2 regions of the Stenotrophomonas oleivorans genome follow, and region 2 is predicted to be linked to the other one. Evidence: riboswitches for the same ligand, from Rfam matches in the RefSeq annotation. Region 2 holds a riboswitch; the other holds the start of a gene.
What was found. Region 2 has a riboswitch for glycine ahead of gcvP (aminomethyl-transferring glycine dehydrogenase). Riboswitches for the same ligand answer to the same signal wherever they lie in the genome.
Positions count from the first base shown of each region.

Region 1 (15,919 bases), 730 kb from region 2:
CCATCGACAAGCAGGCCCGGCAGATCCGCATGGCCGATGGCAGCACGCTGGACTACGACAGCCTGCTGCTGGCTACCGGCGCCACCCACGCCTACTTCGGCAACGACCAATGGGCCGATGATGCGCCCGGGCTGAAGACGCTGGACGATGCCATCGCACTGCGCCGCAAGCTGCTGCTGGCGTTCGAGCGCGCCGAGGCCGAGCCGGACCCGGCGAAGAAAGCGGCGTGGTTGAGCTTTGCCGTGGTCGGCGGCGGCCCCACCGGTGTTGAACTGGCCGGTACCTTGGCCGAAATCGCGCGGCATACGCTGCGCAACGAGTTCCGCCATATCGATCCGGCCAGCGCCAAGGTGCGGCTGGTCGAAGCCGGCCCGCGCGTGTTGTCTTCGTTCCCGGAAGTGCTTTCGCTGAAGGCAAGGCGGCAACTGGAAAAACTGGGTGTGGAGGTGCTGACCGGTACCCCGGTGAGCGACATCGACAGCCAGGGTTTCAAGCTCGGCGATCAGTTCGTACCGGCCCGCACCGTGGTGTGGGCCGCCGGCGTGGCCGCTTCACCGCTGGCGCGCACGCTGGAGGTGCCACTGGACCGCGCTGGACGCGTGCAGGTGCAACCCGACCTCACCCTGCCTGGGCACCCCGAGCTGTTCGTGGCCGGTGACCTGGCCGCACTGAACCAGGCCAATGGCAAGCCGGTGCCCGGCGTCGCGCCCGCCGCCAAGCAGATGGGCAAGTACGTGGCCGAGGTGATCCGCGCGCGTCTGCATGGCAAGGCCGCACCGGGGCCGTTCAAGTACGCCGACTTCGGCAACCTCGCCACCATCGGCCGCATGGCCGCGATCGTGCACCTGGGCCGGCTGCAACTCTCGGGCGTCCTCGCCTGGTGGTTCTGGCTGGCCGCACACGTGTTCTTCCTGATCGGCTTCCGCAACCGCATCGTGGTGCTGCTGAACTGGGCCGTGGCGTACTGGAGCTACCAGCGCAGCGCGCGCATCATCTTCGGTGATGATCAGGAAGACCGGCGACCCCGACGGTAGTGCCGGCCGCTGGCCGGCTGCTGCGCGGTCGGATCCCTTTCCGCAGGAAAGGGCTCTGACCCCGTCAACACCATCCACGCATGGCGTGGATCTACCGGTTCATCGGGCCACCTGGCACCCGCCGTTTCGACCAGGTGCGGCAGAAATCCTCCTTCCTCGCGGTGTCGGCAATCTGTGCGGCACTCCAATGCCGGGTGATCCAGATCGTCAATGCGGTGCTGCTCAGATGCCAGCGCGGCATGCAGTGCCGAGGCTGCCGCCACAGGTGGCGTCGGGCAATCCAGTAAGCCTCCCGCTCCACTTCAGGCACCTTCTTCTGCATCACGTCCTTGTCGAAGAACTGCGCGGCGAAGCGCCAGGGGTTCATCGGCTGGTATCCCGCCCGTGGTTCACTACTGCACGCAGCCACACCACTGGGCACGCGGTCCGCCGGCTTCGGCCGGCCTTCCACCAGCGCCAGTCCGAGCAGGTACAACAGGCCAGGCAGCAGTGCGATGCCGGCGACCACCACGATGACTGACAGCCACGCTTTCCCCGCCGCACCCATCGCTCACTGCGCCTTTGGTTTCGCGTACCACAGTGCGTTGACGATGACCCAGCGCTGGTCGAAGCGGCCCATGTGGAAGTAGTCGACGAACCACGGGGTTTCCAGCCGCACCGAGGCGGCGTTGCCGGTCACGTCCAGCACCGTGCAGCGGCGGTCCCATTGATCCTTCGGGGTCTTCAGCGCGCCCTGCTTCGTCAACGCGACCAGCTCTTCCTTCGACATGCGGCGCAGGCCCAGGCGTTCGTCGGGTGTATCGCCGAGCACCGCGCGCTTGGCCAGGTCCGGGTGCAGGGAGCGGGCGACGCGCTGCGGGTCGGCCTCCAGCTGGCCGTCGACGTAATCGTGGCAGGTGGCTTCGATGGCCGCGATGGTGGCCGGGTCGGCGGCAGGGCTCGTTGCTGCGGAAAGAGCGAACAGCAGGGCAATCGTGGACATCCGGGTCTCCAGCTCTGGGCGCGGGGCGATCATGGCATGGGCAAGCCGCATCCACGCATGGCGTGGATCTACTGCATCAGGCCCATTTCGTCGACGCTCAGCTGCATGTACAGGAACGCGGCCGCTTCGTCGGTCATCGGCTGGCCCTGCGGGAAACTGTCGAGCCAGGCGGAGATGCGCGCATGCCGATGCTTCAGCGCATCAGCTATCGCGCGCTTTTCCGCGTCGGTGGCATGTTCCTGCATCTCATCGCGCAGCAGGTCATCGCCGATGCCCCATTTTTCGGCCAGCGGGATCAGGTCGACCAGATCGGGCGGCACCTGGTCGCGGCGCAGGTGGATGGGCTCGGGCGTGTCCGGGCCGCGCTGTGCGGCCAGTTCGGCGGCGCTGCCGATCTGCCCGTGCTGCAGCGGTGGCGGAGTCTGGGCGCAGGCCGACAGGGTGATACAGAACGTCAACATCAGCATCCAGCAGGATTTCATCGGACCGCTTCCTGTGTCGATGGATGTGGCGATGATGGCATGGCCCAGCACACCATCCACGCATGGCGTGGATCTACAGGACCGGCGCCTGCAGCCAGGCCAGCTTGCGTTCGCGCGGCTGCTGCTTGAGCTGCCACTCGGCCCGCGAGGCGGCGGCCCGGTCCGGGTACTCGCGCACGGCCAGCACGCGCAGTGGCGGCCGTGCCCGGGTGTAGCGCGCGCCCTTGCCGGCCTGGTGGGCGGCGAAACGCGCCTCCACATCGGTGCTGATGCCGGCGTAGTAGCTGCCATCGCGGCATTCGAGCAGGTACAGGAACCACGGGCGGAGGGACGGGGCCATGCCCGGATTATGCCGTGCTGCACTGCAGCGGATATACTGGCGCCCGAATGCAGGAGAGAGGCGCCGCGCTGGCGCCCGCCGAAGGCGCAGGCTCCCATGATCGCTCAGGCCGGTGGGCTGGAATCCCACCAACCATGCATTCGACTCGCCGAGCTGGAGAGAGGTCACCGGGCACGCCCGGGACGATCCGCCGAAGGGGCACGCGGCCAACGCCGCTGAACTCTCAGGCAAAAGGACAGCGGGAGCGGCACCGGTCATCGTCATCCCGTCATTGCGCAGGCAGTGGCGGTAGTCGCGCATGGCCGGCCCCACCGCGCCCGGAGCCTGTCCCATGCTGCTGTCCATCATCTACCTGATCGCCATTTCCGCCGAAGCCATGACCGGCGCGCTGTCCGCCGGCCGTCGCCGCATGGACCTGTTCGGGGTGGTCATGATCGCCTGCGTCACCGCCCTCGGGGGCGGTTCGCTGCGCGACATCCTGCTCGGCCACTACCCGCTGGGCTGGGTGAAGCATCCCGAGTACCTGGGCTTCACCGTGTGCGCGGCGCTGATCGCCACCTGGGTGGCGCGCTGGATGCACCACTTCCGCCGCACCTTCCTGGTGCTCGATGGCCTGGGCCTGATCGCCTTCACCCTGATCGGCTGCTCGATCGCGCGCGAGGCCGGCCATGCCATGCCGATCGTGCTGATCGCCGGCATGCTGACCGGCGCGTTCGGCGGCGTGCTGCGCGACATTCTCTGCAACGAGGTGCCGCTGATCTTCCAGAAGGAGCTGTACGCGATCATCGCGCTGCTGACCGGCGCGGCCTACCTGTTGCTGCTGCACTGGGGCGTGGCCGACGCCACCGCGATCCTGTGCTGCCTCGGCGGCGGCTTCGCGCTGCGCCTGCTGGCGATCCACTACCGCTGGGAAATGCCGAAGTTCGTCTATCACGACGAAGTGCATTGATTGTTTGACGATAGTGCCGGCCGCTGGCCGGCAACACGGCACGCGCCCGCAGATTCCGGCAGGTTGCCGGCCAGCGGCCGGCACTACCGAATGCGTTGCATGACCATGGTCATGCGGCATTGGCCGGGGTGATTGGCTACCATTGTCACCCCGTCGCTGCCGCGACGGCATCCAGCCACGCCGCGCCCGCGGCCCCGCCAGACAACTCCCTCCCCGCTGCCCGTGGTGCCGTGAACGCGCCGACGGGCCCGCATGTCCCTGCGCGCGCAGGGCGCAGGATGCCCCATGTCTGTCGCCGAAAATTCCCGCTTCCGTCGTGCCCGCCTGTTGTGGGCGGTGCTGGCCATCGCCCTCGTCGCCGTTCTGGCGTGGTGGCTGTGGCCCCGGAATGGCGCCGGCAGCAGCGACGATGCGCCGGGCAAGACGGTGCCGGTACGCGTGGCACGCGCCAGCGCCGAGCCGCTGGTGCTGCGCCTGAAGGCGGTCGGTACGGTCACCCCGCTGCACAGCGTGGTGGTACGCAGCCGCGTGGATGGCGAACTGCTACGGCTGCATTTCCAGGAAGGCCAGCAGGTGAAGGCCGGCGATCTGCTGGCGCAGATCGACCCGCGCCCGTATGAAGTGAAGCTGGCACAGGCGCAGGGTACCCAGCAGCAGAATCTGGCCGAGCTGGAAAACGCCGAGCGCCAGCTGCAGCGCTACCGCGAACTGCAGAAGCAGAACTACGTGTCCGGGCAGGAACTGAGCGACCAGCAGAGCAAGGTGCGCCAGCTGCAGGGCCGCCGCCTCAGCGATCAGGCGTCTGTTGATGAAGCGCGCCTGCAGCTGCAGTACACCCGCATCACCGCGCCGGTCAGTGGCCGCGTCGGGCTGCGCCGGTTGGACGTGGGCAACCTGGTGCGCGCCAGCGATGCCGAAGGCCTGGTGACGCTGGCGCAGACCGCGCCGATCAGCGTGCTGTTCACCGTGCCCGAACCCGAGCTGCCTGCGCTGCTCGATGCCGTGCAGGCGCAACCGGCACTGGCGGTGGAAACCTGGGACCGCGAAGAACGCCGGCAGCTGGCCCGCGGCTCGCTGTCCAGCGTCGACAACCGCATCGATACCACCACCGGCACGTTGAAACTGCGTGCGCACTTCGACAACCACGATCTGGCGCTGTTCCCCAACCAGTTCGTCAACGTCCGCCTGCAGCTGGGCGAGCAGCCCGCGCTGCTGATTCCCGATGCCGCCGTGCAGTTCGGCAGCCAGGGCAACTACGTGCATATCGTCGACAAGGACAGCAAGGCACAACGCCGCACCGTGGTGCTCGGTCCAGCCGATGATGGACGCGTGGCCGTGCGCTCCGGGCTGGCCGCAGGGGACAAGGTGGTGATCGAAGGCATCGACGGGCTGGAAGATGGCACGGCGGTGGAGATCATCACCGAGGAGGCCGCGACCAAGGCCGGCGCATGAACCTCTCGCGCCCGTTCATCCTGCGCCCGGTCGCAACGACTCTCCTGATGGTGGCGCTGCTGCTGTCCGGCGTGCTGGCCTATCGCCTGCTGCCGGTGGCGGCGCTGCCGCAGGTCGATTACCCGATCATCCAGATCACCACGCTGTATCCGGGGGCCAGCCCCGAACTGACCACACGCACCATCACCGCACCGCTGGAGCGCCAGCTCGGCCAGATTCCCGGCCTGAAACAACTGTCGTCGACCAGTTCCGGTGGCGCCTCGGTCATTACCCTGCAGTTCGGGCTGGAGGTGTCGCTGGGTGTGGCCGAGCAGGACGTGCAGGCCGCCATCAACGCGGCGGGCAGCTTCCTGCCCGGGGACCTGCCTGTGCCGCCGGTGTACCGCAAGGTCAACCCGGCCGACACCCCCATCCTGACCTTGGCGGTGACCTCGCAAGGCCTGTCGCTGCCGCAGGTGCACGATCTGGTGGATACGCGCATCGCCCAGCGCCTGGCGCAGTTGCCCGGCGTCGGCCTGGTCAGCCTGGCCGGTGGCCAGCGCCCGGCGGTGCGCATCCAGGTCAATCCAGCGGCGCTGGCCGCCAACAACCTGGGCATGGACCACATCCGCACCGCCATCGCCGCCGCCAACGTCAACCTGCCCAAGGGCAGTTTCGATGGCCCGATCCGCGCGGTGATGCTCGATGCCAACGATCAGATGCGCAGCGTGGATGAGTACCGTGCCCTGGTACTGGCCTGGCGCGACGGCGCGCCGCTGCGGCTGGGCGATGTAGCCACCATTACCGATGGCGCCGAGAACCGGCAGCTGGCCGCCTGGAGCGGCACCACCCCGGCAGTGCTGGTGAACATCCAGCGTCAGCCCGGCGCCAACGTGATCGCCGTGGTCGAGCAGGTGCGTACGCTGCTGCCGCAGCTGCAGGCCACGCTGCCCGCCGGTGTGCAGATGAATGTAATGAGCGACCGTACCGAATCGATCCGCGCGTCGGTGCGCGGCGTGCAGAAGGAACTGGTACTGGCCATCGGCCTGGTGGTGCTGGTCACCTGGGTGTTCCTGCGCAATCTGCCGGCCACGCTCATTCCCAGCGTCGCGGTGCCGCTGTCGCTCATCGGCACCTTCGCGGTGATGCTGCTGGCCTGCTATTCGCTCAACAACCTCACGCTGATGGCGCTGACCATCGCCACCGGCTTCGTGGTGGACGATGCCATCGTGATGCTGGAGAACATCGCCCGCCATCTGGAGGAAGGCGAAAGCCCCCGCGATGCAGCGCTGAAAGGCGCAGCCGAGATCGGCTTCACCCTGGTGTCGCTGACTGTTTCGCTGATCGCGGTGCTGATCCCGCTGCTGTTCATGGCCGACCTGGTGGGTGCACTGTTCCATGAGTTCGCAGTGACACTGGCTGTAGCCATCGGCATTTCGCTGGTGGTCTCGCTGACGCTGACGCCGATGCTGTGCGCGCGGTTCCTGAAGCCGCACGCGAAGACTGCACATGCGCCCGATGTCTTCGACCGCGTCATCGGCCTCTACGACCGCCAGCTGCGCTGGGTGCTGCAGCGCCAGCCGCTGATGTTGCTGGCCACCGTTGCCACCCTCGCACTGACCGTGGCGCTGTACTTCGCCGTGCCCAAGGGTTTCTTCCCGGTGCAGGATGCCGGCCTGGTGCAGGGCATCAGCGAAGCGCCGCAGGCGATCTCATTCCAGGCCATGCGCGAGCGCCAGCAGGCGCTGGCGGCGGCCATCGAAGCCGACGAGGCGGTGGCCAGCGTCTCGTCCTACATCGGCGTGGACGGCAACAATGCCACGCTCAATACCGGCCGCCTGCTGATCGAGTTGAAACCGCACGGCGACCGCGACGGCGCCGCCGTGGTGATGGCACGCCTGCAACAGCGCGTGTCGAGGATCCCCGGCATCACCCTGTACCTGCAGCCGGTGCAGGAGCTGGGCATCGAAGACCGCATCAGCCGCACCCAGTACCAGTTCACCCTGACCACGCCGGATCTTGAAACACTGGAACGCTGGACCCCGAAGCTGCTGCAGGCGCTACGCCAGCAACCGGCACTGCGCGATGTCGCCAGCGATCTGCAGATGCAGGGTCGGCAGGCACGCGTAGCGATCGACCGCGATGCGGCGGCGCGCCTGGGCGTAAGCGTGGAAGCAGTAGCCGATGCGCTGTACGACGCCTATGGGCAGCGCCAGATCTCGACCATCTTCACCCAGGCCAGCCAATACCGGGTGGTGCTGGAAGCCGATCCGGCGCGCCAGCCGGGACCGGAAGCCATCACCGGCCTGCGCGTGCGCAACAGCGCCGGGCAGACCGTACCGCTGGGTTCGGTAGCGCGGGTAGAGGTGGGTCCGTCCGCACTGCTGCGCAATCACGTGGGCCAGTTCCCGGCGGCCACGCTGTCGTTCAATCTTGCCCCGGGTGCTTCGCTGGGCGAAGCGGTGGATGCCGTGCACGCCGCGCGCGCACAGGTGAACCTGCCGCAGAGCATCGAACTTCGCCTGCAGGGTGCCGCAGCGGCCTTCAGCAGCTCGCTGTCGTCCACGCTGTGGCTGATCCTGGCGGCCGTGGTGGTGATGTACATCGTGCTGGGCGTGCTCTACGAGAGCTTCATCCATCCGATCACCATCCTCTCCACCCTGCCCTCGGCCACCGTGGGTGCATTGGCCGCACTGTGGCTGAGCGGACGCAGCCTGGACCTGATCGCGGTGATCGGCATCGTGCTGCTGATCGGGCTGGTGAAGAAGAACGCGATCATGATGATCGACTTCGCGCTGGACGCGCAGCGCACACGCGGCATGTCACCGCGCGAGGCGATTCATCAGGCCGCGCTGCTGCGCTTCCGGCCGATCCTGATGACCACGCTGGCTGCACTGTTCGGCGCGGTGCCGCTGATGCTGGCCAGCGGTTCCGGCGCCGAACTGCGGCAGCCACTGGGCTGGGTGATGGTGGGCGGACTGCTGGTCAGCCAGGTGCTGACCCTGTTCACCACGCCGGTGATCTACCTGGCCTTCGACCGCCTGCAGCGTGGCCGTGCAGCGTCCCCGGTGGCGGTTGACGAGGCGCGCGCGTGAACCCCATCGCGCGCCTGGCGCAGGCCTGCGTGCAGCGCCCGGTAGCGACGATCCTGCTGGCGGTGGCGCTGGTGCTGGCCGGCCTGCTGGCATTGCGCCTGTTGCCGGTGGCGCCACTGCCGCAGGTCGACTACCCGGCCATCGAAGTCAGCGCCAGCCTGCCCGGCGCCTCGCCCGAGTCGATGGCAGCCACCGTCGCCACGCCGCTGGAGCGCGCATTGGGCAGCCTGCCCGGCATCTCACGCATCGACTCGGCCAGCACCCAGGGCCAGACCCAGATCGAACTGAAGTTCGTACTCGGCCGCGACATCGATGAGGCAGCGCGTGAAGTGCAGGCCGCCATCAATCTTGCACGCGGGCAGTTGCCCAGTGGCATGCCCGGCATGCCGCAGTACCGCAAGGTCAATCCCTCACAGGCACCGATCCTGGCGCTGGCACTGACCTCGGACACGCGTTCGCCAGGCCAGCTGTATGACCTGGCCTCCACCGTGCTGGCGCAGAAGCTGTCGCAGGTGCCGGGCGTGGGCGAAGTGCAGGTGGGCGGCAGCGCCTTGCCCGCCGTGCGTGTATCGCTGGACCCGAATGCGCTGAACCATGCAGGCCTGGCACTGGAGGACGTGGCCCAGGCCATCGGCCGCGCCAACGCCATGCGCCCGCTGGGTGCCGTGGGCGATGACCGCCAGCAGTGGCAGCTGGAAGCGCCGCTGCAGCTGCGCCAGGCCGCGCAGTACCGCGAACTGGCATTGAAGGTCAGCGACGACCGCACGCTGCGGCTGGGCGATGTCGCCGCCGTTGCCGATGGCGTGGAAGACCGTTACGCCAGCGGCTTCCACAACGAACGCCCCGCCGTGCTGCTGATCGTCAGCCGCCAACCCGGCGCCAACATCATCGCCACCGTTGATGCCATCCAGGCGCAGCTGCCGCAACTGCATGCGCTGTTGCCCTCCGGCGTGGACATGCGGCTGGTGATGGACCGCTCGCCGGTGATCCGCGCCACCCTGCACGAAGCAGAGCTCACGCTGGTGCTGGCGATCGTGCTGGTGGTGCTGGTGGTGCTCGGCTTCCTCGGCCACTGGCGTGCAGCGCTGGTGCCCAGCGTGGCGATTCCGGTGGTGCTGTTCGGCACGCTGGCGCTGATCGCGCTGATGGGCTTCTCACTCAATACGCTTTCATTGATGGCGCTGATCGTCGCCGCCGTGCTGGTGGTGGACGATGCCATCGTGGTGCTGGAGAACATCGCCCGCCATCGCGAACTGGGCGCCGACCGCTGGCAGGCGGCAGTACGGGGTGCATCGGAAGTCGGTGCCACGCTGCTGTCGATGAACGTTGCACTGGCCGTGGTGTTCGTCTCCATCCTGTTCCTGGACGACTTCGTCGAACGCCTGTTCCGCGAATTCTCGTTGACCCTGGTGGCGGCCATGACGGTCTCCGTGCTGGTCGCGCTGAGCCTGGTGCCGATGCTGTGTGCACGATTGTTCGTGGATGCCGCGCAGCAACCCTCGCGCTGGCAGCGGGGCAGCAATGCGCTGTTCGAGCGCCTGCGCAGCGCCTACCTGCGCACGCTTCAGGCCAGCCTGCACCGGCTGCGCTGGCCATTGCTGGCGTTCGTGGCCGTGATCGCCCTCAACGCCTGGTTGTTCCAACAGGTGCCCAAGGGCATCGTGCCCAAGCAGGACACCGCGCAGCTGCGTGGCTTCGCGCGCGGCGATGACGGCCTGTCCTTCCAGGCCATGCAACCGAAGATCGATGCGTACAGGAAGCTGTTGCTGTCCGATCCGGCCATCGAGGACATCATCGGCTACATCGGTGGCAGCAACGGGGTCAACAACGCCTTCATCATGATCAAGATGAAGCCGCTGGCCGAGCGCAAGGTGTCCAGCCAGCAGGTGATCGACCGCCTGCGCGCGCGGCTGCCCAAGCTGCCCGGCGGCAATCTCTATCTGTGGGTGGACCAGGACATCCGCCTGGAGGGCGCCGGCAGCAGCGGCAAGTACGAGTTCCAGCTGCTTTCAGCCGATACAGCGCCCCTGCGCGAATGGGCACCGAAGGTGGCTGCCGCCCTGCGTGGCCTGCCCGAACTGGTGGACGTGGAAGCACAGGGAGAAGCAGGCATGCGCCAGGTGATGCTGGACATCGACCGCGAAGCAGCCGCGCGCCACGGCGTCGACCTGCGCACCGTCGCCAACATGCTCAACAACTCCTTCAGCCAGCGCCAGGTCGCCACGCTGTACGACAGCCTCAACCAGTACCGCGTGGTGATGGAGCTGGACCCGAAGCACACCCAGGACCCGGGCACGCTGTCACGCCTGCAGGTGATCGATGGCAACGGCCAGCGCATTCCGCTGTCGAGCATCGCCAGCTGGCGCTATGGCATGGCACCGGACCGGGTGTACCACAGCGAGCAGTTCGCCTCGATCTGGATCGAGTTCGCGCTGGCACCGGGCGTAGGATTGGAACAGGCCACACAGGCGATCGATGGTGCGATGTCGAAACTGATGCTGCCGCGTTCGGTCCAGGGAAAACTGTCCGGTGAAGCCGGCGGGCTGGATCAGCTGCGCGCGCGCCAGCTATGGCTGGTGCTGGGCGCCACGCTGGCGGTCTACCTGGTGCTGGGCATCCTCTACGAGAGCTTCCTGCAGCCGCTGGTGATCCTGTCCACCCTGCCTTCGGCCGGTGTCGGTGCGCTGCTGGCGCTGTGGCTGTTCGGCAACGAACTGAACCTGATCGCCCTGCTCGGCCTGTTCCTGCTGGTGGGCGTGGTGATGAAGAACACCATCCTGCTGGTGGATTTCGCACTGGCCGGCGAGCGGCGCGGGCTGAGCGCGCAGGATTCAGTGATGGAAGCCGCACGGTTGCGCCTGCGGCCGATCCTGATGACCTCGCTGGCAGCGCTGCTGGGCACGCTGCCGCTGATGCTGGCCAACGGCGAAGGCTGGGAGCTGCGGCAACCGCTGGGCATTGCGATTGTCGGCGGCTTGCTGGTCAGCCAGTGGTTGACGCTGTACACGACCCCGGCGATGTATCTGGCCTTGGCGAGGATTCGGGCGAAGCCGTGAACGTGGGGCGGGGAATTCATCCACGCGTGGCGTGGATCTACCGTCAATGCCGCACGACGAACCCGCCGGACCGGCCGCTGGATGGCGCCTGCAGCTCCTCGTTGAAGGCTGCCTTGATGGCCTCGACCACCACGTCACGGTCCATGCCCTCACTGGTCACCAGCGCGTCGGCAACGTGCTGGGCAACATCGGCAAGAATTCGCCCCCAGGCACGTTCTTCGCGGATGTCGGGGCGATCCTCGTACAGCCCCACTTTCAATGATGCATGCAGCCCGCGCTCAGCGATCCACACGTGAATCATCTCGACCGAAGATTCGTCGCGTTGGGCAGCTTCAGGGATGATCAGTTCTTTCATGGCGGCAGCCGCAAGGAGAAGTGATCGCATTGTGGCCCACATCCATGCATGGCGTGGATCTACTGCGGACCTTGAGTAGAGTCGAGCTTGCTCGACTGCCGTTGGTGCACGTTTTTCCGCAGTCGAGCAAGCTCGACTCTACGTGTCCAAGGCGGATCATCGCACTGTGCGGACTGGACCACTTGGCGTGCCGGGTGCGACCCGACGGGCCCGCGACAAATGTGGCCTCCAGCGGGTCGTAGCCGTCATTGCCGGGGACGGCGAATCGTCCACGCATGGCGTGGATCTACTGCCACCCCGGCGATGTACCTGGCGCTGTCGCTCATGCGCAGCGCCAGGCGCATCGCCGGTGCAGATGGGCCGGTCTCCAACTCCGACCGGCCCTGATCGCGGCCGCACCCCCGCAGGCGCTGGCCGCCATCCACACACGTGCCGCACTCAGGCGGCTTCCATCAAGCTGCTTCGGATACCTTCACGTCGCGACGGGCGCGCACGGCCGCAGCCAGTCGCTCCAGCACCGTGACGGTGGTGTCCCAGTCGATGCAGCCATCGGTGATGCTCTGCCCATAGACCAGCGGCTGGCCTTCCACCAGTTCCTGGCGGCCGCCGACCAGATGGCTCTCGATCATCACGCCAACGATGCGCTGTTCGCCGTCTTCCAGCTGAACGGCGATGTCGTCGATCACCTTCGGCTGGTTCTCCGGGTTCTTCAGGCTGTTGGCATGGCTTGCGTCGATCATCAGGCGCGTCGGCAGCTTGGCCTTGGCCAGCACCTGGCAGGCCTCGGCGACACTGCCGGCGTCGTAGTTCGGCTGCTTGCCGCCGCGCAGGATCACATGGCAGTCCGGGTTGCCGGTGGTCGACACGATGGCGGTGCCACCCTGCTTGGTGACCGAGAGGAAGTGATGCGGGTTGGATGCCGCACCCACGGCATCGGCCGCAATCTTCACGTTGCCATCGGTGCCGTTCTTGAAGCCGACCGGGCACGACAGCCCCGAGGCCAGCTCGCGATGCACCTGGCTTTCGGTAGTGCGTGCGCCGATCGCACCCCATGCCACCAGGTCGGCGATGTACTGCGGCGAGATCACGTCGAGGAACTCGACACCGGCCGGCAGGCCCAGCTTGTTGATGTCGCGCAGCAGGCCGCGGGCGATGCGCAGGCCCTTGTCGATCTTGAAGCTGCCGTCCAGGTCCGGATCGTTGATCAGGCCCTTCCAGCCCACCGTGGTGCGCGGCTTCTCGAAGTACACGCGCATGACGATTTCCAGTTCGCCGGCCAGTGCGTCGCGCAGCGGCTTCAGGCGCTGGGCGTACTCGATGGCGGCCTTCGGGTCGTGGATCGAGCACGGGCCAACCACCACCGCCAGGCGGTCGTCACGGCCATGCAGGATCTGGTGCAGGGCCGCGCGCGAGGCGCTGACGGTGTCGGAGGCTTCATCGTCACAGGGCAGCATCGCCAGCAGCTGGGCAGGCGGTGTCAGCGGTTCGATGGTGCGGATACGCAGGTCGTCGGTGTGCGGGGGCATTGCGGGAGATCTCCGGAACGTTGGGGGTCCCCAGCGTGGCGGCATGAAAAAAGCCGCCAGGTTCGCTGGCGGCTTTCGGGAATGCGTCTGAAGCTTTCTTCAGGGTGAGCGCAGTCCTTCCTCCGCCAGTGGCTTCGGAAAGTAATACCAGTAAAAGCTGGTGGGGGCTGCGTTCATGGGATCTATTGATAGCACAGCTTTTGCGCAGTGCAAAATGTTTCATCCGCAACTGGGGGCGCGGTTCAGCGAGGTGCGCACCAGCCATGCCTACGCGGCGGCAGCCACGCGAAGTTGCTCATTTACCATGCACTTCCACATCCAGCAGCAGGCCCTCATGGATGTCGGCCCAGCGCTCCAGCACGCGGTCCAGCTCCTGCCTGGCTTCGTCCAGCTGCTCGGGGTTGAGCAGGGAACGCGCGGTGTAGAGGTCGGAAACCAACCGCCGCAGGACCGATTCCGGAATGGCCACCGACGGCCCCTCCAAGCCCGGCAACTGCAACGCCGGGCTGTCGCCAAGAGGGCCGAACAGCGTGACCTGGAGCGTGCTCTGCATGATCGACTTCCCTGCGGATGGACATGGCAATGCACTGTTTACCGTGTCTGGGTGACAGGCGCATGTGCCTCCCATGCCGAGGCCCGGGATCTGCCGGCGTCTGCCGCCCCGCTACAGGGCGGCCAGGTCGGCCAGGTGCTGGGCCATGCTGTCCATCGCGCCTACCGCATGGGTGGTGGTGAAGTACGCATGCCAGCCGGTCGCGGCGATGCCGGCCACCAGCGCATCGACCTCCTCGCGGCTTGCACAGCGCCAGACCGCATAGAACTGCTCATCGCTGCCGTGCGGTACGCCCGTGGCAATGCGGCCCATCGCCAGCGGCGTGATGCGGGCTGGATCGAACTGCTGCATGCCAGCGCCAATACGGGCGAAGAAGGTATTCCGCTGCTCGGGTGGGAGTGCGGTCCAGGCAGGTGTGGCGGTGTAGAGCTCGATGAAGGTGTGCGACATGGTGGTTCTTCCTTGAGGTTTACGAGGTTGCGGGGTTGCCGGCCAGCGGTCGGCACTACCGGAACGAGCGCAATGCGCGTTTGCGGATGTAGGCGTTGGCGTCGCTGTGGCGCTCGTGCTGCCAACGCGTGCACAGCTGGCGCAGCCACTGCGGCTGAGTCTTGCCGGCGTCATTGAGCCAGTTGCCGACCGAATCCTGCACATAGCGTTCCGGGTCGTCAGCCAGTGCTTCCAACATGGGTAACGCAAGTTCCGGATGCTGCTTGAACAGTGCGATATGCGTGGCCCAGACACCGCGTGGGCGCAGCGCTTCACAGGCGAAGCGGCGCAGGTACGGCGATGTTTCCTGTGTCCAGGGTTGCAGGTACTCAAGCGCCTGCATCGGCGCGGCAACGATGTCCGTGCGTAGCGCCAGCCACGCCCATTCGCGCACACCGAAGTGTGGGTCATCGGCCAGCGTGCGCATCTGCTGCAGCGTCTCTGCCAACGTTGCGCGGGCATCGCTGCCGACCAGATAGCAGGCCCAGCCACGCACGGTATCGGAGCTGTGATCCTGCCAGAACTCAGCCGCGCCCTGCCCCGCCTCACGCAGCAGTTGCGCGGCCAAGGCCATGCGCAGCGTGATGCCCTTGCCTGAGGCATCCCGCATGCGTTGCAGCGCTTCCGGTGCAAGCGCAGGCGCCACCACCTGCAGCAACGCGGCGAAATCCACTGCCAGGCATTCGGCCAGATGGGCGGTGGCAACGCGACCGGTGTTGAGTTCATGCAGGCGTTGCGCCGCAATCGCCGGGCTCATGCTGCAGACTCTCGTCCAGCATCGGTGTGCTGCCAGACCTTGTGCAGCAACCGCGACAGCTGCCGCTGTTCATCGGTATCCAGACCATTGAACAGGCCACCGATCCACTGTGTGTGCTGGTCAAACAGTGTCTCGGCCAAGCGTTTTCCCCGTGCGGTCAATACGATCTGCAGGCGACGGCCATCCTCAGCATCGCTGCGACGCTGCAGCAGTTCTTCGCGCTGCAGGCCATCGAGCAGGCCGCTGATGGTGGCGCGGGTGACGCCTGCGCGTTCGGCCAGCTCGTGGGGCGGTAGCGTGCCACCGGCCCCATGCAGCAGGAACAGCACGATGAAGCGACCCTCACTGAGCCCGTGTGGCGCCAGCCGGGTGGCGCAATCGTGGTCGATGGACGACGACAACGACAGCAGCTGGAAGCACAGGCGCAGCTGCGCGACGTTGGCGTGGCCGCGTCGCTGCGCCTCATCCATCAGGGCATGGTGCTTGGCTTCGATCATCATCCATACCGATATGATTAGGCGCCTAATCATATGCCATCCCCTTCGGCGTGGCTACCAGTCCATCACCTTCGCCGCCGGCCCGGGATGCGACGGGAACAACGGCAGTACCTCCTCGGCCAGCTCCTGCAGCACCTCGCCGGCAGGCCGCTCGGCGAACTGGATCCCCAGTGCGGCATGGTTGACGCCGGCCCGCTGCCAGGCCTGCAGCAGATCGATCAGACCCTTGCGGCCGGTGCGCAGGGTGAAGCCACCCCGCAACGGCATGCGTGGATGATCCGGATCGTCCACCAGGTCGATCCATTCGTTGGTCATGTGCGGACGGAAGCCGCCGTCCGGAATCAGCGCGCGCCAAGCGCCGATCTTCGCGGCC
Region 1 covers NZ_CP031167.1:4,040,159-4,056,077, forward strand. Annotated here, with positions in the region: gene MG068_RS18655 (NAD(P)/FAD-dependent oxidoreductase) at 1-1,034, shown strand, start outside; gene MG068_RS18660 (hypothetical protein) at 1,126-1,581, opposite strand; gene MG068_RS18665 (nuclear transport factor 2 family protein) at 1,585-2,016, opposite strand; gene MG068_RS18670 (hypothetical protein) at 2,085-2,477, opposite strand; gene MG068_RS18675 (GIY-YIG nuclease family protein) at 2,572-2,838, opposite strand; glycine riboswitch at 2,879-2,968, shown strand; glycine riboswitch at 2,982-3,085, shown strand; gene MG068_RS18680 (trimeric intracellular cation channel family protein) at 3,170-3,787, shown strand; gene MG068_RS18685 (MdtA/MuxA family multidrug efflux RND transporter periplasmic adaptor subunit) at 4,073-5,239, shown strand; gene MG068_RS18690 (multidrug efflux RND transporter permease subunit) at 5,236-8,313, shown strand; gene MG068_RS18695 (efflux RND transporter permease subunit) at 8,310-11,369, shown strand; gene MG068_RS18700 (DUF5076 domain-containing protein) at 11,413-11,724, opposite strand; gene MG068_RS18710 (3-deoxy-7-phosphoheptulonate synthase) at 12,177-13,250, opposite strand; gene MG068_RS18715 (hypothetical protein) at 13,546-13,803, opposite strand; gene MG068_RS18720 (DUF6616 family protein) at 13,915-14,253, opposite strand; gene MG068_RS18725 (DNA alkylation repair protein) at 14,309-15,049, opposite strand; gene MG068_RS18730 (MarR family winged helix-turn-helix transcriptional regulator) at 15,046-15,546, opposite strand; gene MG068_RS18735 (LLM class oxidoreductase) at 15,601-15,919, opposite strand, start outside.
Region 1: linked by a shared signal. The riboswitch ahead of MG068_RS18680 (trimeric intracellular cation channel family protein) and the one ahead of gcvP (aminomethyl-transferring glycine dehydrogenase) in region 2 are both predicted to bind glycine.

Region 2 (15,919 bases):
CACGGGGGCTGCACATCCGCCGTGCCATCCTGATCGTGTGGGCCGTCCGCGGCCCGTCGACCAGGAGTACCGCATGCTGCGCAGCCGCCCCTTCCTGATGTTCACCGGCCAGGCCGAAGCGGCCCTGGCTCTGTATGCCGAGGCCTTCGCCGATTTCCGCCTGCTGGCAATGCAGCGCCATCCGGACGGCGCCGGTGCCGGCGTGCCCGGGCAGGTCCGCCAGGCCATCTTCCTGCTCGGTGGAACCCACTACCTGTGCTTCGACAGCCTGGACGTGCACGATTTCACCTTCTCACCGTCGATCTCGCTGTTCGTGGAGTGCTCCGGCGCCGAGCAGTTCGAGCGTGCCGCACGCGTGCTGGGTGAGGGCGGCCATTGGTTGATGCCGGTGGGTGACTACGATTTCAGCAACCGCTACGGCTGGGTGCAGGACCGCTTCGGTGTCTCGTGGCAGTTGAGCCTGGGGCAGATGCCGGATCCGTGATCGGATGTTTGTGGGTGTGGACCTTGGTCCACACGCGCTTATGAAAACGGCCCGCTTGCGCGGGCCGTTCTGTTTACCGATGCAGCGAGGAATCACGCCTCGACTTCATCATCCTTGTAGGCATCGACCGGGATGCAGGCGCACATCACGTTCTTGTCGCCGTACACGTTGTCGACGCGCGCCACCGGCGGCCAGTACTTCTGCAGCTTCAGGCTCGGCAGCGGGAACGCAGCCAGTTCGCGCGGGTAGGCGTGGGTCCACTCGCTGGCGGTCACCGCGGTCGCGGTATGCGGCGCGTTCTTCAGCGGGTTGTCCTCGCGGTCCAGGCGGCCGTCTTCGATCGCGGTGATTTCCTCGCGGATCTGGATCATCGCGTCGATGAAGCGGTCCAGCTCGTGCAGCGATTCGCTCTCGGTCGGCTCGACCATCAGCGTGCCCGCCACCGGGAAGCTCAGGGTCGGGGCGTGGAAGCCGAAGTCGATCAGGCGCTTGGCCACGTCCTCGGCGCCGATGCCGCTGGTCTTCTCCAGCGGGCGCACGTCCAGGATGCACTCGTGTGCCACCAGGCCGTTGCGGCCGGTGTACAGGGTCTTGAAGTGCGGGGCCAGGCGCTTGGCGATGTAGTTGGCGTTGAGCTGCGCGACCTGGGTGGCCTTGCGCAGGCCGTCGCGGCCCATCATCGCGATGTACATCCAGCTGATCGGCAGGATCGAGGCGCTGCCGAAGCTGGCCGCGCTGACCATGCCGACCGGGCCGTTGTCACCCAGCTTGCCCGGCAGGAACGGGGCCAGGTGCTCCTTGACCGCGCACGGGCCGACGCCCGGGCCGCCACCACCGTGCGGGATGCAGAAGGTCTTGTGCAGGTTCAGGTGCGAAACATCCGAACCCCACTTGCCCGGCTTGGCCACGCCGACCAGGGCGTTCATGTTGGCACCGTCGGTGTACACCTGGCCGCCGTGCTTGTGGATGATCTCGCAGATCTCCACCACCTCCTCCTCGAACACGCCGTGCGTGGACGGGTAGGTCATCATGATCGCGGCCAGGCGGTCGCTGTACTTCTCGGCGTTGAGGCGGATGTCCTCGACGTCGACGTTGCCGTTGGCATCGGTCTTGGTCACCACCACCTTCATGCCGCACATCTGTGCCGAGGCCGGGTTGGTGCCGTGCGCCGAGTCCGGAATCAGGCAGATATCGCGATGTTCCTCACCGCGCGAGCGGTGGTAGGCGCGGATCGCCAGCAGGCCGGCGTACTCGCCCTGCGCGCCGGAGTTCGGCTGCAGGCTGACCGCGTCGTAGCCGGTGCATTCCACCAGCATCGCTTCCAGCGTGTCGATCAGTTCCTTGTAGCCCAGCGCCTGGTCGGCCGGCACCAGCGGGTGGATCTGCGAGAACTCCGGCCAGGTCACCGGGATCATCTCGGCGGTGGCGTTGAGCTTCATGGTGCACGAGCCCAGCGGGATCATCGTGCGGTCCATTGCCAGGTCCTTGTCGGCCAGCGAACGCAGGTAGCGCAGCAGCTCGTGCTCGCTGTGGTGGGTGTTGAACACCGGGTGGGTCAGGAACGCGGACTGGCGCAGCAGGCCGGCCGGCAGCGCATCGGCAGTGCTGGCATCCAGTGCGTCGACGTCCAGCGAGGCACCGAACACGGCAGCCACGGCGACGATGTCGGCGCGGGTAGTGGTCTCGTCCAGGCTGATGCCGACCGAGTCGCTGTCGATCGCGCGCAGGTTGTAGCCGGCGGCGCGGGCCTTGGCGTGGATCTCATCGGCGTGCACGCCGGTGACATGCAGGGTGTCGAAGAAGTCGCCACCGACCTGCACGCCTGCATTGCGCAGCGCTGCGGCCAGGATCGAGGCCAGGCGATGGGTCCGGCGGGCAATGCGGGTCAGGCCTTCCGGGCCGTGGTAGACGGCGTACATCGAGGCCATCACCGCCAGCAGCACCTGTGCAGTACAGATGTTGGAGGTGGCCTTCTCGCGGCGGATGTGCTGCTCGCGGGTCTGCAGGGTCAGGCGGTAGGCCGGGTTGCCCTGCGCGTCGATCGAGACGCCGATCAGGCGGCCCGGCATCGAGCGCTTGTAGGCGTCACGGCACGCCATGAAGGCGGCGTGCGGGCCACCGAAGCCGAACGGCACGCCGAAACGCTGGCTGTTGCCGACCACGATGTCCGCGCCCCATTCGCCCGGGGCGGCCAGCAGGGTCAGGGCCAGCAGGTCGGTGGCCACGGCCACCAGGCCGCCGCGTGCGTGCACGGCATCGACCAGCGCCTTGTAGTCGCCGACCTGGCCGAAGGTGTCCGGGTACTGCAGCAGCAGGCCGAAGGCTTCCGCTTCCAGCGCTTCGGCCGGGGTGCCCACGCGCAGCACGATGCCCATCGGTTCGGCACGCGTGCGCAGCAGTTCCAGCGTCTGCGGGTGCACGGCGTCGTGCACGAAGAAGGTGTCCGACTTCGACTTGGCCGAACGCTTGGCCAGGGTCATCGCTTCGGCGGCGGCAGTGGCTTCGTCCAGCAGCGAGGCGTTGGCGATTTCCATGCCGGTGAGGTCGGCGCACAGGGTCTGGAAGTTGATCAGCGCTTCCATGCGGCCCTGCGAGATTTCCGCCTGGTACGGGGTGTAGGCGGTGTACCAGGCCGGGTTTTCCAGGATGTTGCGCAGGATCACGTTCGGCGTGTGGGTACCGTAGTAGCCCTGGCCGATGAAGCTGCGCAGCACGGTGTTCTTGTCGGCGATCGCACGGATCTTCGCCAGTGCCTGCACTTCGGTCATCGACTCCGGCAGCGCCAGCGGCACCGGCGACTTGATCTTGGCCGGTACGATGGCATCGGTCATGCCATCCAGCGACGCGTGGCCGACGACATCGAGCATCTGCGCGATCTCGGCGTCGTTGGGGCCGATGTGGCGCTCGACGAACGCATTGTGGTGCTCGAGCTCACGCAGGGAAGGGGTGTTCTGGGACATGGCGAAGGATCCGTCAGGAAAGGGCACACGCACGGGCACAAGCCGCCGGTCGGCGGTCTGCGGGGCGCCCCTCTGTCCTTTTGCCTGAGAGTTTAAAAGCGCGGCGGACCGCAGCTTCGTGCCCCTTCGGCGCCGGATCGAACCGGTCTCTCCAGAGTTCTGTTACGGGTGGTATCGGGCCTGAGCGATTACGGGCGTTGCGCCTTCGGCAGCGGTGTTCCGCTTCTCCCACCGTGTTGCCCGCTGATTATAGCCCGTTGCGAGCCCGCCGGCCGCCTCCAGGCATGGCCGCCGCGCCTGAATGGCCGATGGCCCGGCCGTGCGTTTTGTGCACAGCTGCATGGCATCGGTCGCAATCCCCACCTATGATGGGCGGATACCCGAATTCATCTGGCGCCGTCCCTGCAGAAGGGGACCGGCGCCCGCCGTGCGTGCCGCGCATGGCCCTGCCGGACGCCTTCCCCATGACCGCCGCTGTTGCTCCCTCCACCCGCCGCATGGCCCTGCTGCTCGCCGGTCTGGCCATGTTCGGTCCGTTCTCGATCGACACCATCTTCCCGGCGTTCCCGCAGCTGGCCCAGCGCTTGGCGGTGGACGAAGTGGCGGTGCAACAGACCATCAGCGTGTACCTGCTGTTCTACGGCCTGATGAGCCTGGCGCACGGCCCGCTGTCCGATGCCTGGGGCCGCAAGCGGGTGATCCTCGGCGGCCTGGTGGTGTTCGTCGGCGCCTCGGTCGGCTGTGCGCTGTCCACTGACCTGACCACGCTGCTGGGCTTCCGCGCACTGCAGGGCCTGTCGGCAGGTGTCGGCATGATCGTCGGCCGAGCGGTGATCCGCGATCTCTACCATGGCCACGACGCGCAGCGCCTGATGAGCCAGGTGTCGATGCTGTTCGGCATCGCCCCGGCCATCGCACCGATCATCGGTGGCTGGATCCTGCTCAGTGGCGCCGGCTGGCCGCTGATCTTCTGGTTCCTGGTGGTGTTCGGGCTGGTCCTGCTGGCGGCCACTGCGCGCTACCTGCCGGAGACCCATCCGGTTGAAGCGCGCGTGCCGTTGTCGCCGCGCACGTTGATGCGTGATTACCTGCGCATCGGCTTCAACCCGCGCTTCCTGCGCCTGGCGCTGGCCGGCAGCATCGGCTTCGGTGGCATCTTCCTGTACATCTCCTCGGCGCCGGTGTTCGTGATGCAGCACCTGCATCTGGGCGAGGGCGGCTTCGCCTGGCTGTTCATCCCCACCATCGGCGGCATGACCACCGGCTCGTACCTGTCTGGGCGCATGGCCGGGCACACCACGCCTACCCGCCAGGTCGCCATCGGTTTCGGCCTGTGCGCGCTGTCGGTGCTGTTGAACGTCGGCTACGTGGCGCTGGCCCCGCAGTTCGTGCTGCCGTGGGCGGTGCTGCCGATCTTCCTGGGCGGCATGGGCATGGCGCTGATCTTCCCGATCCTGGCGCTGGCGGTGCTGGACATGTACCCGCACCAGCGCGGCCTGGCCTCGTCGCTGCAGGCCTTCGTGCAGCTGATGATCAGCACCGTGGTGGCCGGCGTGGTATCGCCGCTGCTGAGCGCCAGCCCGCTGCACCTGGCCTTGGGCCAGGCTGCGTTCTTCGGTGCTGGTTTCGTGTTCTGGTACTGGGAACACCAGCGTGAACGTGCGGCGCAGGCAGTCTGCACGGGTCACTGAGCAGCGTGCAGGGGTAGGGCAGGCCGCGACGCCGGCAGCGCTTGCGACGGGAAACCACCGGACTAGGCTGGGCACTCCAGCCAGCCGGTGCACGGGTGCACGACAGCCAGCCAATCCGATGTCGTTGCATGAGGTTCCCCCATGGCTGCGCAGCAGACCTACCGCCTGTTCGAGGTGGCGCTGAAGGAGCGCCGCGTTCTCTCCCCTTCCCTGGACCGCATGGTGTTCACCGGTGCCGACGTGGCGCGGATGAAAACCGAAGGCCCGGATCAGCGCATCAAGGTGTTCTTCCCCTTGCCCGGCCAGGAGGTGCCGCAGGTCCCCAGCGGTGACGACTGGTACCCACGCTATCGGGCGCTGCCGGACGATCAGCGCCCGCCGATGCGCACCTACACCATCCGCCAGCTGCGTGCGGAGCAGGGCGAGGTCGATGTCGATTTCGTCATCCACGGGGTGACCGGACCCGCTTCGCGCTGGGCCATGCATGCACGGCCGGGCGATCGCGTGGTGCTGCTGGCCCCCGACGCCGACTGTGCCGAGAGCAGCGAAGGCTGGGAGTGGAAGCCACCGGCCGGTGTCGGCCAGGTACTGCTGGTGGCCGATGAAACGGCGTTACCTGCGGTGGCGGGCATCCTCGAAGAGCTGGCGGCCATGCCTGATCCGCCGCGCACGCTGGCGTTGCTGGAAGTGGCCCAGGCCGGCGATGCGGTGCCGTTGAAAGCGCCGGGCACCGCCGAGCTGGTGTGGTTGCCGCGTGGGCAGGCCGCCTATGGCCAGCCGCTGCTGCAGGCGGTCCAGGAACGGCTGTCAGCGACCTCGAGCGTGCCTGCTGGCGATGCGCTGGAGGAGATCGACGTCGATACGCAGATCCTCTGGGAGCAGGCCGACACCTGCGTGGCCGGGCCGCTGTACGCCTGGGTGGCGGGCGAGGCGGGGGCGGTGATGGCGATCCGCCGCCATCTGGTGCGTGACTGCGGGCTGGACCGTCGCGCGATCACCTTCATGGGCTACTGGCGGCACGGCAAGGTGCTGGACTGACCATGCTGGATCGAGCACGCGTGAAGCAGCGCTGCGGGCGGGGTGCGCTATCCTTGCGCCCCCCTTCGCAGCGGTACCGCACCATGTCCACCAGCTCCAAGACCCGCCGCGACCAGCGCCGTCGCCAGGAAAAGCAGGCCGCCAACAAGGCCGCCGCGCAGGCATCGCCGGTGGAACCGCATGCCGAGCTGCGCGATGCGCAGCGCACCCTGCTGGCCGGTGTCGTGCGCCGTGACGGCGAATGGGTGCTGGGCATGGACGGCCGCATCGCTGGCCACAGCGAGAGCGCTGCGCAGGTGCTGGCGCTGATCATGCAGGCCGGTGAACTGCACGAGCGCAACGGCACGCCGGTGCGCCTGATGTACTCCGATGCGCTGCGCGATGCCGCGCAGGCCGAAGCGAAGGAGAAGGGCCAGACCTTCGAGGAATTCAAGGCCGAGCTGGCTGCGGCGATGGCGGCGAAGAAGAACAGCTGACAGGCTTTTCGGTAGAGCCGGCCGCTGGCCGGCTGCCCGTTGGGTCTTCATCGCGTGGTTGCCGGCCAGCGGCCGGCACTACCGGAAAGGGGCGGATCCTCGCGGACCCGCCCCTTTTCTCATTTCGCCGCCGGGGCCGCGTTGGCCTGCCAGCCGCACATCTGGCCTTCGTTTGATTGCTGTTTCGGTAGAGCCGGCCGCTGGCCGGCTGCCAGACAGATGTCCACCGTGCAGTTGCCGGCCAGCGGCCGGCACTACCGGAAAGGGGCGGATCCTCGCGGACCCGCCCCTTTTCTCAATTCGCCGCCGGGGCCGCGTTGGCCTGCCAGCCGCACATCTGGCCTTCGTTCTGCTGCTTCAGCCACTCGTTGACCGGGGTGAAGTACTCGATCATCGGGCCGGCATCGAGCTTGTCGGTACCGGTCAGCTCCTTCAGCGTGGCCTGCCACGGCTGGCTGGCACCCTTGCTCAGCATCGCCCAGTACTTCTGGCCGGCTTCCTTGTTGCCGTAGAAGGTGCACTCATGCAGCGGGCCCTTGTAGCCGGACGCGTCGCACAGGCCCTTGTAGAACTGGAACTGCAGGATGCGCGCCAGGAAGTAGCGGGTGTACGGGGTGTTGCCCGGCACGTGGTACTTCGCGCCCGGATCGAAGAATTCTTCGCCACGGGTGCTGGCCGGTGCCACGCCCTGGTACTTGGCCTTCAGGTCCCACCATGCCTTGTTGTAGTTGTCGGCGGTGATCGAACCGTCGAACACGCCCCAGCGCCAGCGGTCGATCATCAGCCCGAACGGCAGGAACGACACGCCCGACAGTGCCATGCGCATCTGGTTGTTGATGACCGCCTCGCGGCTTTCGGTCGGCGCATCGACCAGGCCGATCGAGCTGAGGTACTTGGGCGTCATCGCCAGCACGATGGTGTCGCCGATCGCCTCATGGAAGCCATCGTTGGCACCGCCCTGGAACAGCGGCGGAAGCGGGTTGTAGGCCAGGTCGTAATAGATGTGGCCCAGCTCGTGGTAGATGGTGGTGAAGTTCTCTTCGTTCGGCTTGATGCACATCTTGGTGCGCACGTCGCCTTCCATGTTCATGTCCCAGGCGCTGGCGTGGCAGACCACGTCGCGATCGTCGGGCTTGATGAACTGGGTCTTTTCCCAGTACGACTGCGGCAGCGACGGCATGCCCAGCGACACGTAGAAGTCCTGTGCGCGCTCGGTCATCTGCTTGGCGGTACGCAGTTCGGCCTCGCGCTGTGCCTTGTACTGCGCCGCTACGTTGGCGTCCTTGCCGGCCTTGGCCAGCGCTGCGCTCAGGTTGGTCTGGTACTGCTTTTCCAGCGCCGCGGTGATGTCCAGGCTGCCGGCACCCGGGTACGGTTCCAGCTGGTCCCACAGGTTCGACCAGTCCTGCTGCCACATGTTGCCGAGCAGGTGCGCGGCGATCAGGCCGTTGCCCACTTCGGCCTTGTCCTTGCCGTAGGTCTTGTCCAGCTTGCCGCGTGCATAGCAGTGCAGCTGCTCGTACATCGGCTTGACCTGCTCCCACAGGCGATCGGTTTCCGGGCCGATCTGCTCCGGCGGCATGTCGTAGCCGCTGCGCCACATCTGGCCGGCATCGGTGAAGCCCATGCCCTTGGCGCCTTCATTCACCAGGCCGACGAACTTCTGGTAGTCGCCGCGCATGCTCCTGGTGGTGCTGTGCCAGCCCTGCCAGGCGTCGAGCTGCTTGTCGTAGTCGCGGCTGCGTGCCAGCACCTGCTCCAGCTCGCCCAGCTGGCGGCAGGAGTTGGGATCGTTGGCATCGGTGCAGTACTTGCCGGCACCGTAGCTGCCTTCCATGCGGGTGGCGATCTGGGTCAGCTCGGCCAGCTTGGCCGGGTCACGCGGTGCCGGCATCGAGGACATCAGCTTCAGCAGGTGGATCGCGCGCTTGCTGTCCTCGCTCATCGGCTTGCCGTCGAACTTGGCGGCCTGTTCGATCCAGCTGTTGAGCTGGGTCAGCGAGCGCTCGTTGGCCTTGGCCGCGATGCGTTCCGAATCACTGTTGATGTACGTGGAGGACAGCCACTGCGCCGAGGTCATCTCCGGGTAGGCGGCCTTGAACTCGGTATTGATGCGGGCCACGAACTGGTCGGCGGTTTCGCCGGCCGGGGCGCTGCTGCTGGCGGTATCGGTGCCTGGGGCAGCTTCCTTCTTGCAGGCGGCCAGGGCCAGCGTGGCGGCGGCGATTGCCGAGGCCAGCAGGAGATGACGGTGTTTCACGGGAGGTCCTTGGGTGGTGAACGACGGCCGAAGGCTAGTGGGCCGTCGCTGCCACCGCAAGTGGCGGAAGTCGGTTGGGTTCGGCAGGGCTGCGCCCTGCACCTGCCGAAGCCTTCAAGCAACGTCAACGTCAGAAGCGGGTATTCCGTGGTTTGGCGGGGCGGTGTCGGAGTGCGGGGACGCCGCAAGTACGTCCCTGTAGGCTTGGCAGCCGCATCCATGCGGCTGACACCCCGCACTCCGACACCGATCCATGCGGCTGACACCCCGCACTCCGACACCGCCCCACCTCCGACAGATTCCGTGTGCTGTGGGTAGGTGTCGACCTTGGTCGACACATCTGTCAGATATCGAAATGAATCTGGGGTCAGATCCGGTTTCCTCCGGAAAACGGATCTGACCCCAAGGCCGTTCCATCAGATCGCGGAAAACTGTCGAAGGCGGGGTGGGTCCGGTGGCGGGGGTGTCAGCCGCATGGATGCGGCTGCCAAGCCTCCAGGGACGGATTCACGGCGTCCCCCGCCACCGGACCCACCCCGCCATCCCACGGAATGCACGCTGTTGCTGCTGCTTCGGCCGTTGCGGTTGCGGTTGCCTCTGCAGGTGCAGGGCTGCAAGCCCTGCCGAACAACCCTCAACCCTCGCAGTTGGCGAACACGTCGCGGTCGCGCTCGTACAGCGAGGTCTTCACCTGCATCAGGCCCAGCACCGACGGGAACAGGTTGTCATGGTCGGTGTAGGCCGCCGAACGCTTGCGCACGCACTGCAGGTCCAGCCCGCGGCTGCTGGCGAAGCCCTGCGAGAACCACATCGTCATCGGTACCCGGGTCTGCTCGGCCGGCGCGATGGCGTAGGGCACGCCATGCAGGAACAGGCCCTTCTCGCCCAGCGACTCGCCGTGGTCGGACAGGTAGAGCATCGCCGTGTCGTAGTCCTGCATGCCCTGCAGCGTACCGATGGTCTTGGTCAGGAAGTGATCGGTGTACAGCACGGCATTGTCGTAACTGTTGGTGATCTCTTCGCGCGAGCAGCGGCCGATGTCGCGGGTATCGCAGGTGGGGGTGAAGCGGCGGAACGCGGGCGGGTAGCGCTCGAAGTAGGCCGGGCCGTGGTTGCCCAGCTGATGCAGCACCACGACGCGGTCGCCCGGCTTTGCACGTACCTGGGTGGCCAGGTCCTGCAGCAGGATTTCATCCATGCAGCGGCCGTCAGCGCACAGGCCCGGGGTGGTCGCATCGGATAATGACTGGAAGTCCAGGCCTTCGCACACGCCCTTGCAGCCGGACTGGTTGTCACGCCACAGCGGCGTAATACCGGCACGGTTCAATACGTGCAGCAACGACTGGTGCGCGCGGATCTTCTTCTCGTCGTAGTCGTGACGACCCCATGGCGAGAACAGGCACGGCAGCGAAACCTCGGTGCTGGTGCCGCACGAGTGCATGTCCGGGAAATTGATCACGCTGGCCTGCGCCAGTTCCGGGGTGGTGTTGCGGCCACCGTTGAGCCCCCAGTTCTGCGCGCGCACGGTCTCGCCCATGACGATCACCAGCAGGCGCGGCTTGCTGGCCGGCGCGCGCGGGGTGGCCTTGGCATCGGTGCCGATCGGCAGCTTCGGCGCGCGCTGCACCGGGTTGTCACCGCGCAGTGCACGCGGCATGCCCAGCAGCACGTTGGCCGGTGTCGCGAGGTAGCGCACTTCGCGCTGGTTGCGCATCAGTGCCGAGACATCCTGGAACGAGATCAATGCGCCGCCCACCGCGGTCACTGCCGCCACGACCAGGAAGCCGACGCGCCAGAGCAGGCTGCGGCCCCAGCTGCGGCGGCGCAGCTGCACGCGCCACAGCACCGCCATCGGCAGCACTGCCAGCAACAGCACCGGCCACACCAGCGATATGGTCATCAGCTCGCGGCTTTCCTTGGGATCGGTCGCCAGCACGTTGCGCAGCATGTCCGCATCCAGGTAGATGTGGTAGCGGCTCATGTAATGCGCAGCGAATGCGGTCACCAGCAGCAACAGGCTGATCACCACCTTGGCGTTCCAGCGCCAGACCAGGATGCCCAGCAGCACGCCGTGCGCACCGAGCAGCAACAGCAGCAGCGACAGCGCGTAGCGCAGGCTGCCCGGATGGCTGGCCATCGCGCTGTGCCAGAACAGGCCATTGCCGGCCACTGCGAAGAACAGGCTGGTCAGTGTGATCAGTGCTTCGGTGGACAGCTGCGGCCGCCAGCGGCGAAGGTTCGCCAACGCGGGAAGGCGGGCGGGGCGTTGGACCGATGCACTCATGCGTTTGCCTCCTGGCAGTGGGGACGGTCCAGCTGACGGCGGGCCAGGACGCGTTTGACGATCAGATACAGGCCCAGCGAAAGCAGCCAGCAGATCAACGCAGTAGCAACGTCATGCGAAAGGAAATGCGCGCCCCGCAGTTGCTGGCTCACGCCGAATACCAGGCCGGTGCCAAGGCCGATCCACAACCCGGCCCAGCGCCATGAAGGGCGCCACAGCAAGGCGAAAAAGTACAGGGACAACCATGCATAGCCCGCGCTGGCGTGGCCGGCCGGGAAGCAGGCCTGTGCGGCCATACCTGCGGGGCGTGCCGTGAAAAGCCCGATGAACGGCTGGTGGCCACCGTAGCGCAGCAGGTCCCAGGGGCATTCCATCGGCACCAGCGACTTCAGCAGGGAGATCACACCCGTGCCCAGGGCCATGGCAATCACGACATAAAGCAGCGCCCACCGCAGGGTGCGATCGCGACCCTTTCGCCAGTGGTGGAAGCACAGCAGGATCGCCACGAGCGCAGCAGCCGTGCTCAGCCACTTGCCGGCCTTGTGCACCACTGTGCGGGTGACCCAGGCGTCCTGTAGCGCCCAATGGCCACCCTCAAGGCGGAACAGGTGATCGGCGACCCATTGGTCGCCGCCGAAACCCATCAGCAGCGTAAACACGGACAGACCGATTGCGACAGGCAGCCAGAGGTGAGTTACGGCGAATTTTGACGCCAGTGGCGATGTCGCAAGCGGCGCTACCGAATCAAGGGGACGGACGGGCATGCTGGGAAAGGGCGGGTCGGGAATCCGCGGCCATGCTCGTCACTTGGATGTCGGAGAAGGGTCGGACGCTCGTTCGTGCCGGGTTAATGCTTGCCCGGCACGGGTCAGCGTTCAGTCTTCTTCAGCGGTCGCGCCGGCCCGTTCGGCGTGGCATTCCGCGTCCCACGCGGTACCGGGAAGCAGTTGCCAGCGATTCCTGTTGGCAATACCGATATCGATCACCTTGCTCGGGTCCACGCACGGGCTCATCGCATCGTCCAGCACCAGCAGCCAGCGCTTGCCCGGTGCCTCGGCCAGCCACGGGCCGGCGTCGTGCCACTGCTCGGCCCAGGGCCGCTTGAAGCCGAACTCGCGCACCGGCCGGTCGGCCTGCAACAGGTTCTGCTCGCGCCAGGCCACCAGCGCCAGTTCGGCGTCGGGTCCGATTCGCGCGCCCACGCGGCGCATGAGTGCCGACGCCGAAGCGAAGGGGTCCAGTGCAGGCATCAGCACCAGGCCGTAGAGCATCCACAGCATGCCGTGGGTCAGCAGTACCAGCGTCGCGGCACGGCGTACCCGCAGCCACACGATCAGCGTGGCCAGGGCAATGGCGAAGGTCAGCAGGCCATCGCCGAGCACCGGCAGCAACGTCTCGGGCATGGCGCGGCGTTGCAGTTGCGCCAACGCCCATGGGTGCTCGGTCATCAGCATCACGCCGAGTATGCCGGTGGCCAGCATCAGCACCACGCTGTAGCCGAACAGGTAGCGGCGCACGCACACGCGGCGCAGCAGGCCGGGCAGCAGCGGCGCCACGGCCAGTGCCATCGCCGGCAGCATCGGCAGCAGGTACACCTCGCGCTTGCCCGGGCTGGCACTGAAGAACACCAGTACCAGTACGGCCCAGCCCAGCAGCAGCCACTGGCGGCGATCGCCACGACGGATGCGGCGCCACCACGGCTTGAACAGCATCGGCAGCAGCAGGCTGCCCGGCAGCCACAGGGTCAGGATCACCTGCAGGTAGTACCAGGCCGGCTGCCGGTGGTGCCAGGCATTGGCGTAGCGGGTGCCGGTCTGCTTGAACAACAGCTCGTGCGCGTAGGCCTGCAGTTCGGCGCTGGGCGTATGCAGCAGGGCCCAGCCCAGCGGCGCCAGCCACACGCCCACGCCCAGCAGGAACGCCGGGATCAACCACAGCAGCGTTGCCGGGTGCGGACCCTCCACACGGTGCCCGCGACGGCGCTGGTACAGCCACCAGCCGAACCAGGGCAGCACCAGCAGCAGCGGCAGGAAACCCACGCCCTTGGTCACCGTGCCGACACCGGCGGCGAAACCGGCCAGCCACAGCGCGGGCAGGTTGCGACGTTCGCACAGGTGCCGCATCAAGCCCCACAGGGCGACGGTGGTCATCCCCACCAGCACCATGTCGATCTGCGCACGCTTGGCCATCAGCCCGAACTGCAGGGTGCAGAACAGCGCCGCGAGGGCATAGATGGAATGCCGCGGCGACCACAGCCGCCGTGCCAGATCCGACACCAGCCACAGACTCAGCAGGGCGCCCAGCAATGACGGCAGCAGGAACGACCATTGCCAGCTGCCGACCACCTCGTAGGCGGCCGCCTGCAGCCACATGAACACCGGTGGTTTCTCGGCATACAGCTCGCTGCCACGATGCGGCAGCAGCCATTGCCCGCTCTCGACCATGGTCCGTGCGGCCAGCACGAAGCGCGGCTCGTCCGGTGGCTGCGGCTGCCGAAGGCCGATGCCCGCTGCCAATGCAGCAATGATCAGCAGCCACAACAGGGGCAGTCGCCAACGGCGGGGCAGGGCTACGGGCACGGCAGGCTCCGGGAGCAAAACGGCCATTCTGAGGTGGCAGGGGTGGGAAAAGCGTCAGAAGGGGGCGGGACGACCGCATTCCGACATGGGCGGCGCTACCATGGTACGAACTTCCGTGGATGTTTCGTGCATGCGTCTGTTGGTGATCGAGGACAACCGCCAGCTGGTGGCCAACCTGTTCGACTATTTCGAGTCGCGCGGGCATGTGCTGGACGTGGCCCCGGATGGCATCACCGGCCTGCACCTGGCCGGCAGCCACCCCTACGATGCGGTGATCCTGGACTGGATGCTGCCGCGCATGGAGGGACCGGAAGTGCTGCGCCGGCTGCGTGCCGAACACGCGTCGGAGGTGCCGGTGATCATGCTGACCGCGCGCGATGAACTGCCGGACAAGATCGCCGGCTTCCGCGCCGGTGCCGACGACTACCTGACCAAGCCGTTCGCCCTGCCCGAGCTGGAGGTGCGGCTGGAAGCGCTGCTGCTGCGTGCGCAGGGCCGCAACCCGCGCAAGCGCCTGCAGGTGGGCGACCTGGTGCTGGACCTGGCGACGCTGGAGGCGCAGCGTGAGGGCCAGGTGCTGCACCTGTACCCGGCCTGCCGCAAACTGCTGGAAGTGCTGATGCGGGCCAGCCCGGGTGCGGTGACGCGACAGCAGCTGGAGTTCGCCCTGTGGGGTGACGAGCCGCCGGATGGCGACCTGCTGCGTTCGCATGTCTACGAGTTGCGTCGCAGCGTTGACGGTCCGTTTGCCGAGAAGCTGATCCACACCCTGCCGCGCGTGGGTTACCGGTTGGCGGTAGTGGAGGGTGCCGACGCCGGCAGGAATGCTGATGAGGGCGCGTAAGCCGGGGCCGTTGTACCGGCGCGTGGTGTGGTGGTTGCTGGGCTATCTGGCGCTGCTGTCGATCGCGGTGTTCAGCGTCGGCAACTACGTGCACGAGCACGCCGAGCATGCCGCCTGGCGCGCGCTGCTCAACTCCGAGCTCGACAGCATCGTCGAGCATGTCGAGCACGAACCGCACTATCGCTGGCAGGATTCGGACACGCTGAGCCTGTACCGCTTCGACGCGGTCAACCTTCCCGATAGCCTGCGTACCCTGCATCCAGGGCTGCACGACGGCGTAATGGTCAAGGGCCGCGAGACGGCGGTGATGGTGCGTGAAACCCAGTCGATGGGACGGGTCGCGCTGGTACTGGACATCTCCGACTTCCATGACCTGGAACAGTTCGCCACGCGCTGGGTGATGCTGGCCGGGGTGATCATGATCTTCGTTACCGTGCTGATGGCTTCGTTCGGCATGGAGCGGATGGTGCGTCCGCTGAGCCTGCTGGCACAACACATCGCCGCGCTCAGGCCGGGCGTGCAGGGGCAGCGCATCGAGGTCGACCCGCGCGGCAGCTCAGAGCTGCACACCATTGCCAATGCGCTGAACGATTACCTGGACCGCAACGAGCAGTTCGTCGAACGCGAGCGGGTCTTCATCAGCACCGCCAGCCACGAATTGCGCACGCCGATTGCGGTGATGACCGGTGCCGCCGAACTGGCGCTGGAGCAACCGGGCCTGCCCGAGCGTGCGCGCCAGCAGATGCAACGGGTACTGCGCACCGCACAGAGCGTGGAGCAGCTGATCGAACTGCTGCTGGTGCTGGCGCGTGATCCGGCGCGACTGGCGGCGCGTGCCGAGCGCATCGCGCTGGACCAGCTGCTGCCGGAGATCGTCGACGACCATCGCCACCTGCTGGGCGACAAGGACCTGAGCATCGGCATCCAGGCCGCACCGGTGGACATCGTCGCGCCGCTGGCGGTGGTGCAGGCAGCGATCGGCAACCTGCTGCGCAACGCCATCGAGAACAGTGGCCGTGGCCACATCGAATTGCGCCTGAGTTCATCGGCGGTGCTGACCCTGCAGGACCCGGGACATGGCATGAGCCCGGAAGAGATCGCGGCGATCCATGCGCGGATGGCCCGTGGCGAACGCGCCGATCGTGGCGGCGGCATCGGACTGGATCTGATCGCGCGGCTGTGCGAGCACCTGGGATGGACCCTGCAGTTGCAGCCCTGCGAGCCGCGTGGCACACGTGTCACGCTCGATTTCAGTGCCTCGCGACCGCGCTGATCCGGCCGTTCGTGTAGATGCCAACCTTGG
Region 2 covers NZ_CP031167.1:3,309,282-3,325,200, reverse strand. Annotated here, with positions in the region: gene MG068_RS15545 (VOC family protein) at 74-484, shown strand; gene gcvP (aminomethyl-transferring glycine dehydrogenase) at 577-3,444, opposite strand; glycine riboswitch at 3,507-3,609, opposite strand; gene MG068_RS15535 (multidrug effflux MFS transporter) at 3,909-5,135, shown strand; gene MG068_RS15530 (siderophore-interacting protein) at 5,277-6,173, shown strand; gene MG068_RS15525 (hypothetical protein) at 6,257-6,649, shown strand; gene MG068_RS15520 (M2 family metallopeptidase) at 6,945-8,909, opposite strand; gene MG068_RS15510 (phosphoethanolamine transferase) at 9,544-11,193, opposite strand; gene MG068_RS15505 (phosphatase PAP2 family protein) at 11,190-11,957, opposite strand; gene MG068_RS15500 (ArnT family glycosyltransferase) at 12,069-13,772, opposite strand; gene MG068_RS15495 (response regulator transcription factor) at 13,903-14,616, shown strand; gene MG068_RS15490 (sensor histidine kinase) at 14,603-15,889, shown strand.